DNA from 2 places in the Microbulbifer sp. Q7 genome. Region 1 is predicted to be linked to the other one. Evidence: predicted binding sites of a transcription regulator. Region 1 holds the regulator's gene; the other holds the start of a gene.

Region 1 (4,173 bases):
GCAACCCGCGCTGCCAGAGGGCCGAGCTGGATACCATGGACAAGCAGGCCTGGGGCAGGCGCTCCACCTTCTGGCTGCAGGGCAAGCCGCTGCTGGTTGCCGAGACCTTTCTCAGCAGCTTCCAGCCGGGCAATCCGCCCCTGGCCTGAGTCGACACAGAGAGAAACCATGATCAGTCAACAGATCCAGCAACGCTGGCCCGCCGCACTTCCGTACTGGCAGCTCGCCCGGCTCGACCGGCCCATCGGCTCGTTACTGTTGCTGTGGCCCACCTGGTGGGCGCTGTGGATCGCCGCCGGTGGCTGGCCCGGGCTGCACCTGTTTGCGGTATTTACCCTCGGTGTCGTCCTGACCCGTGCCGCCGGCTGCGCCATCAACGATTTTGCCGACCGCAACATCGACGGCCACGTGAAACGCACCCAGCAGCGTCCCCTTGCCACCGGCGCGGCGACCCCGAAAGGCGCCCTGCGCCTGTTTGCCGGGTTGATGCTGCTCGCCTTCCTGCTGGTGCTCACCACCAACAAGCTCACCATTCTGCTCTCGCTGCCCGCGCTGGCACTGGCGTTTTGCTATCCCTTCGCCAAGCGCTACACGCATCTGCCACAGGTGGTGCTGGGGGCGGCCTTCAGCATGGGCATTCCGATGGCGTTTGCCGCCGTCACCAACGAGGTGCCAGCGGTGGCCTGGCTGATCTTCACCGCCAATCTGCTGTGGACCGTGGCCTACGATACCTTCTACGCCATGGTGGATCGCGACGATGACCTCAAGATCGGCGTCAAATCCACCGCCATCCTGTTTGGCGACATGGACCGTGTGATGACCGCCAGCCTGCAGGGCATGGTGATCCTGGCGCTACTGATGCTCGGCAGCCGCGCCGAACTGGGGGGCCTGTTTTACGCAGGGGTCACTGCCGCCGCGGCGCTGTTCGGCTACCAACAATGGCTGGTGCGAGACCGGCAACGGGAAAACTGCTTTAAGGCCTTCCTGAACAACAATTGGGTGGGTGCGGCGGTTTTTTGCGGGATATTTTTCCATTTTCTTGCCAACTGACCCAGGGGAAGCCCCTGCAGAGTCGTGACCACTGGCTGCGTGTCATATATTTGTCATTAAAGTGACGTTAAATGGCCAGTCTAGGAAGGTATCCGTCAATCGGTACGCACATCAGTTAGGGTAAGACAGGCAGATGCATAGCAAAACCATTCTCATTGTCGATGACGAGGCCCCGGTACGGGACATGTTACGCGTGGCCCTGGAGATGGCCGATTACCGCTGCCTTGAGGCGGAAAATGCCCAGACCGCACACGCGCTGGTGATTGACGAGAAGCCCGACCTGATCCTGCTGGACTGGATGCTGCCGGACGTGTCCGGTGTGGAGCTGGCGCGCCGCCTAAAGCGCGACGAGCTGACCGCCTCTTTGCCCATCATCATGCTCACGGCAAAGGGCGAAGAGGACAACAAAATCAAGGCGCTGGAAACCGGTGCCGACGACTACATCACCAAGCCGTTTTCCCCGCGCGAGCTGGTGGCTCGCCTCAAGGCGGTACTGCGCCGGGCCGGACCGAGCACCCCGGAAGAGCCTCTGACCGCGGGCGGTCTGGTGCTGGACCCTGTCTGCCACCGGGTAACCATCAACGGCAGCCCGGTAGAAATGGGCCCCACGGAATTTCGTCTGCTCACGTTTTTCCTGTCGCACCAGGAGCGCGCCTATACCCGCGCCCAGCTGCTGGATCATGTCTGGGGCGGCAACGTTTACGTTGAGGAGCGCACCGTGGACGTACACATCCGCCGCCTGCGCAAGGCGTTGACCGTGGATGGCCACGAGCGCTACATCCAGACCGTGCGCGGCACCGGCTATCGCTTCTCCGTGCAGACCGCAGAACGGGCATAGCCTCCGGGTCCGCATACCGCTGCGGGCCGGGGTGAGCGCCCACAGCGACAAAGCACCGGCAGAAGGGGTTCGGCCAGCGCTTCGAATCCGGTATATTTCCCGCAATCGGTTTCGCTCAACCACAAGATGGCCAAACCATCATGCTCGATCGCAGTATTGGCGAGTTCTCGCGTTTTATCGTCATCGCCCTCGGCACCACCATTCTTGGTTTTGTCACCAACCACTGGTGGCTGGCGCTCTGTGCCGGCCTCACCCTGTACCTCTTCTGGCTGCTGTACCAGCAAAAGCGCTTTGACCGCTGGCTGGCCAATGGCCGCCGCGGCCCGGCGCCGACGAACTTTGGCGTGTGGGGCGATATCTCCGACGATTTCTACCGGCTGCAGCGCCGGCACCGCAAGGAAAAACAGAAGCTGCATTCCATGCTGCGCCGGGTGCAGGACAGTACCAGTGCCCTGCGCGAGGGTATTGTCGCGCTGGAAGATGAAGGCAATCTGGCCTGGTGGAACCCGGCCGCGGAGGAGATGTTGCGCCTGCAGCCGGATGACGCAGGCCAGCCTCTGATCAACTTTGTCCGCGACCCGCGCTTTGTCGAGCATATGTACCAGCGCATGCTGGAGCAGAACAACAAGACCCAACACCCGATCACGCTGCCGGCACCCGGTGATGAATCGCGCACGCTGCAAGTGGAAGTAACCCGCTTCGGCCAGGATGAGGCGCTGGTGATCGTGCGGGATGTCACCCGATTGCATAATCTGGAGCAGATGCGGCGGGATTTTGTGGCGAACGTATCCCACGAATTGCGCACCCCGCTCACCGTGATTGCCGGCTATCTGGAAACCCTGCAGGCCAGCGGGCAGGCCCCGCGCAACTGGGAACGGCCACTGGGACAGATGAGTGAGCAGACGGTGCGCATGACCAGCCTGGTCAACGACCTGTTGCTGCTGGCCCGACTGGAGACGTCGGAGCGCGGCCGGGGGCGAGACAAAATTTCCGTGCGCTCACTGATGGAGCAGGTGGGCGAAGAAACGCGCTCCCTCAGTGGCGGGCGCCACCAGGTTTCGGTGCACTGTGCGGAGGATTGCACGATCACCGGGGATGCGGGCGAGCTACACAGCGCCTTCGCCAACCTGGCGTTCAACGCCGTGAAGTACAGCCCCGACGGCGGCCCCATCGAGCTGCACTGGCGAGTCGACGCCGCCGGCGGCCACTATTCGGTCAAGGATTCCGGTATCGGTATCGACCCGGTACATATTCCACGCCTGACGGAGCGCTTTTACCGGGTGGACGCCGGCCGCTCGCGGGAAAGTGGTGGCACCGGCCTCGGCCTGGCCATCGTCAAGCACGTGTTACTGCGCCACAGCGCCAATATGAGCGTGAGCAGTGTCCCCGGGCGCGGCAGTACCTTTACCCTCAATTTCCCCACACAAAAGCTGGCCCTGCCCAGCTCCGCCTGAGCCCGGATTGATTCAGCTCCGAATCAATCCAGCTCCTGCAGGGTGCGCGCTTCACCACCGGCCTGGAACTGCACGCTGCCGCTGTCGGCTACGGGTTCCGCCTGTTTCTTCAGCTTGATGTGCACCGGTTTGCGGGCACTGTTGCGAATCAGCACATGCTCGTAGCCCTCATCGTCGACGGGCAGCGTGCGCTCGCCAATCAAACCGTCGCGCAGCGCCCGCAGCTGCGGTACATCGCGGTAGCGATCCAGGTCCTTGGAAAGTTTGTGCTTCATGCGCTCGGACTCGTGCAGTGCCGCCGCCGTCTCGCGGTACTTGCCAAAGAAAAAGACCGCGGCGATGGCGGCGCCTATGGCGAGGGCGGTTTCAAACCATGGGGGCATAATGCGCTCCTGTTTTCCTGATTAGCGTTGCCACACCAGCAGCGGGTTGTTGGCGGGCAGGGATTTGTTTTCTATGCCGGCCTGGCTCTCGGCCAGTCGGTGCAGCCACTCCAGAGTACGGATGCGCTGCTCACGCCGGCTGTTCGTCGCGCAGGAACACCCAGTCGTTGCCTTTGGAGTGCTCCTCGCTGAAATAATAACCGGCGACGTCAAAGTCTTTCAGCTGCTCGGACTTCTTCACCCGGTTGTCGATGGCCCAGCGGCTCATCATGCCGCGGGCTTTTTTGGCAAAGAAGCTGATCATCTTGTACTGGCCGTTTTTCCAGTCCTTGAAGTGCGGCGTGATGATGTCGGCTTGCAGGTTTTTGGGCTGCACGGATTTGAAATACTCGTTGGAAGCGAGGTTCACCAGCTCCTTGCTTTTCAGCGCTGTAAGCTGCTCATTCAA
Region 2 (4,173 bases), on a different contig from region 1:
TCATCGTCGATACCTTTGGGGCTGCCAGTGAAGGTTTCGAAGGCCGCCAGGGTGGATACCTTGCCGGCAACAGACTGCAGGCCAAATACGCGGTTGGATTCGTAGCCCGCTTTGAATTTCAGCAGGTCATCTTCCTTCACGCCACGCTTGGCGAATTCCAGCAGTGTATCGCGCACAGCCTGTTCCATCTCCGCCAGGCTTTCACCGGAGGCCGGGTTTTGGATGACGATGAACCACATTTCGCAGGCGAGTTCTTTACAGGAATGATTCACCGAGGCCTGCACCGCGCGGCCGGTCTGCACCAGTCGCTGGTACAGCATGGAGTCCTGGCCCTGGCCGAGAATTTCAGCGGCGGCATCCAGCGCGGGCTCATCCGCGTGGTTGCCATACACCGTCGGAATCATCATCGCCAGCGCGGGCAGATGAATGTTGTCTTCCAGTGTGACATAGCGATCTTTATCCAGCGTGGCCGGTTGCTTGGGCAGGTTTTCTACCTCGGGGCCTGCGGGGATTGGACCGAAATACTTGGCCACCCATTCCAGGGTTTTCGCCTTGTCGACGTCACCGCCGATGGTCAGTACTGCATTGTTGGGGCCGTACCAGCGCAGGAAGAACCGCTTCAGGTCGTTGAGGTCTGCGCGGTTGAGATCTTCCATCCAGCCAATAACCGGCCACGAGTAGGGGTGTCCATCGGGGTAGGTGGCCGCGTACATGGTTTCAAGGGCGCGCCCGTAGGGGCGGTTGTCCACGCGCTGGCCGCGTTCATTCTTTACGGTTTCCCGCTGTACTTCGAATTTCTCTTCCGTCACCGCATCCAGGAACACGCCCATGCGGTCGGCCTCGAGCCACAGCACGGTTTCGAGCTGGTTGGCGGGCACGGTTTCGTAGTAGTTGGTACGGTCGGTATTGGTGGTACCGTTCAGGGTGCCGCCGGCTTCCTGAATGAGGCGGAAGTGTTCCTCGTCGGCCACGTTCACCGACCCCTGGAACATCATGTGTTCGAAGAAGTGGGCGAAGCCGGAGCGACCCGGATCTTCACGGTTGGAACCCACGTGGTAGGTGACATCTACATGTACCAGAGGGTCGGATTTGTCTTCGTGCAGGACGACGGTCAGGCCGTTGGCAAGCTTGTACTTGCTGTAGGGAATGGCGATCTCGGCGCCATCGCCGTCGAAGGTTTCAACCAGGGTGACACCTGCAGGAAGTGTCTCGGCGGATGCCGAAGCGGATGGTTCCGTGGAGGACTGGGTGGTGCCCACGTCCTTGCCGCAGGCTACCAGTAGCGCAGCGGCGAAAATGAGGGCGAATTTTGTTCGATCCATTATTAGGTGACTCCATGTGCTGTGAAAACGCCCTGATGCTACCACAGCTCAACGCGCAACACGGCGCCGCTTTGATTACACGCAGTCACACCGGAAAACGAGGCCCTTCGGGAATGCAGTCACCCCCGAAAATAGAAAAAGGGCGCACTGTTTAGTGCGCCCTTTTTGTGGGTTGCCTGAGTCGAGTCTGAATCAGAACTTGAGCTCGGTACCTACGCCGAAGTAGCTGCGCTCGTAATCGTCAGCCGCGGTTTCGTCGGTGTAGAAACCGAACACCTTGGTGGCGCTGGACAGTTTGTAATCCAGGCCCAGGCTGAAGGTTTCGCCGTCGGTTTTCACGATGTCGGACTGGCCATACTGTGCCTTGGCGGTCCAGCTGTCGATTTTGTAGGCTACGGAAGTAACCCAGCCGTCTTGTGTGCTGTTGTCGGCTTTTTCCTGCTCTTCGTACAGACCGCCAACCTGCAGGTTGCCGAAGTTGTACTGTGCAACTACGCGGTTAACACTCCAGTCGTTACCTTCAACGTCCTGATCGTAGGCGTAGGCCAGGTACACGCCGTTGTTGTCGTAGGCGAAGGAGATGGATGTGCCGTTGTCACGGGTGTCGATTACGTTGCCTTCGTCATCCAGCAGCTCGGCTTCTTTGTTGCTGATGTAGGCTGCAGCGACCTTGAAACCACCGAACGACGGGGTGGTGTACTGCATGGCATTGGAAGGACGGTTGTCGCTCTTGGACACCATGCTCTTGATATCGCCTTCCAGGTCGTTGAACAGGTCCACTTTCTTCTGTGCGACTTTCAGCGGGGAGTCGAATTTGCCGCCGATGATCTGGCCGAAGCCGCCTTCGAGGCCGGCGTAGATGTTACGCTGGCTGAAGGTGTCGCCTTCACCGTCCATGTTGACCTGGAATTCCATTTTGTAGATGCCTTTGATACCGCTCTCCAGAGGCAGCTCACCTTTCACACCCAGGCGGGATGCGTTGCTGGATACGTCAGTAACGGTACCGTTACCCTCGTCTTCAGACTGGAAAGACACGTTGGCCTTGCCGTAATAATCGAAGACTTCGGCTTGGGCGAAGGTCGGAAGTGCTGCAGCCATAGCCAGGGAAATCGCGGTTTTTTTCATGATTGCTCTCGTAACCAAGGGTTGAAAAAAGAATTGACGTTGTGTGTTCTTCAGATGCGGCGCAGTTTGCTGTACGAATGTTACAAAGATGTGAAAGATGAAAAAGATTTGAATCTTTTGTGACGAAAGGGTCGAAAAATAGTCAGTAATGGCTGTTTGGCGTGGTTGAATCAGCAAAAATCCACAGGGAAAGGGGGGTTGATCGACATGGACAGTCGACAGTGACAGGGATGAATCCGGGTGTTCGCACAGGTGTTTCCGCGGCACTCTGGGCCTGCGCCGTGGGTATCGGGCAGGTGGCTTTCTGGCCCCGGTTGCCGGGCACCGCGGACTTGGCGGGCGGCGGTTTACTGGCGCTGGCCGCCATTGGCCTGCTCGCCCTGACTACCCGCGGAAGGGACCATTGCGGCGGATGGCGAACACGTGCGGTCCGAATGTTATTGCCTTTTTTACTGGGTAGCTGCTGGGGCCTGCAGTCGAACCACCGGGCGCTGGACCAGCGGTTGCCTCCGGATCTGCACGGTACCGATCACGACGTGCGCGTTGAGTTGACTTCCCTGGTCAGGGCTACGCCTGCCGCCTCCCGGTTCGGACCGCCGGTTGCGGGGGCCAGCGGATATCAGGATGCGCGTTTCCGGGCGCGGATCGTCCATGCAGACGACCCGCGTTTGCACAACCGCACGTTGCAACTGGGCTGGTATCGGGTAGCGCCGGCCGATGCCGCGCGCCTTACCAGCGGCAGCCGCTGGCAAATGCGTGTGCGGTTGAAGGAGCCACGGGGCAGCGTTAATCCGCATACCTTTGATTACGAGGCGTGGTTACTGGAGCAGGGGCTGTTTGCCACTGGCTACGTGCGCGATCGGGACCAATCACCCATTCATATCGCTCCGGGATCCGGGGTGGGTGCGCTGCGCGATAGCCTGCGTCGCCAACTATCGCAACCGGCCGCACAGGGCTCGGGATACACCGAGGCGCCGCTTATCCGCGCACTGCTGCTCGGCGACCGCAGTGACATCGACACCCGGACGCAAGCCTTGTTGCAGCGTACCGGCACGGCCCACTTGCTGGCGATTTCCGGACTCCATGTGGGTATGGTGGCTGGAGCTTTCTTCTTGCTCGGCTGGTTCTTCGGGCGACTTTTCGGTGCCTTTACTGGTGGACGATGGTGCAGCCCGTTGACCATCGCCGGGTTTGCCGGGCTCTCGGGGGCTCTCGGCTACACACTGATTAGCGGAGCCCCGTTGTCTGCCCAGCGGGCGCTGCTGATGACGGCAGTGGCCATGGTTACACTGCTTTTCCGACGGAGGATCGATGGGCAACTGACGCTTGCCCTGGCGGTATGCGGCGTTCTGTTGTGGCAGCCACTGGCGGTATTGAATGCCGGGTTCTGGCTGTCGTTTATCGCCGTTGCGGCGCTGCTGTTACGTTTCCAAGGGCGTTTGAACTTGGGGCCGGTCAGCGAATCGGCGAGTACCAGCGCGAGTCCAGCGGGCGCTCGGACGAGAGGTGCGGGAACACGATTGCAAGCGCTGCGCACCTGGCTGCGCACCTGGATGGTTAATGGGGTGCACAGCCAGTGGGCCATTTTCCTCGCCTTGCTGGTGCCATCCGTACTGATCTTCCATGGCATCAGCCTGAGTGGCCTGCTGATCAATCTGGTGGCGATTCCCTGGGTAGGACTGTCGATCCTGCCGCTGATCCTGTTGGGTGCCTTGTGTCCGGTGGT

The links. The regulator PhoB, encoded in region 1, activates phosphate uptake and scavenging genes when phosphate is short. The targets are predictions, from matches to a motif close to TGTCATAAANNTGTAACA.
Region 2: AU182_RS09630 (porin) is a predicted target of PhoB. The motif match lies at 2,526-2,543, and genes of this name have one in related genera.

The regions. Positions count from the first base shown of each region.
Region 1 is NZ_LROY01000001.1:549,078-553,250, reverse strand. Features, by position in the region: gene AU182_RS02150 (chorismate lyase) at 1-149, shown strand, start outside; gene ubiA (4-hydroxybenzoate octaprenyltransferase) at 169-1,050, shown strand; gene phoB (phosphate regulon transcriptional regulator PhoB) at 1,184-1,888, shown strand; gene phoR (phosphate regulon sensor histidine kinase PhoR) at 2,029-3,342, shown strand; gene AU182_RS02130 (hypothetical protein) at 3,366-3,725, opposite strand; gene yaaA (peroxide stress protein YaaA) at 3,856-4,173, opposite strand, start outside.
Region 2 is NZ_LROY01000002.1:954,466-958,638, forward strand. Features, by position in the region: gene AU182_RS09625 (pitrilysin family protein) at 1-1,322, opposite strand, end outside; gene AU182_RS09630 (porin) at 1,515-2,447, opposite strand; gene AU182_RS09635 (DNA internalization-related competence protein ComEC/Rec2) at 2,678-4,173, shown strand, end outside.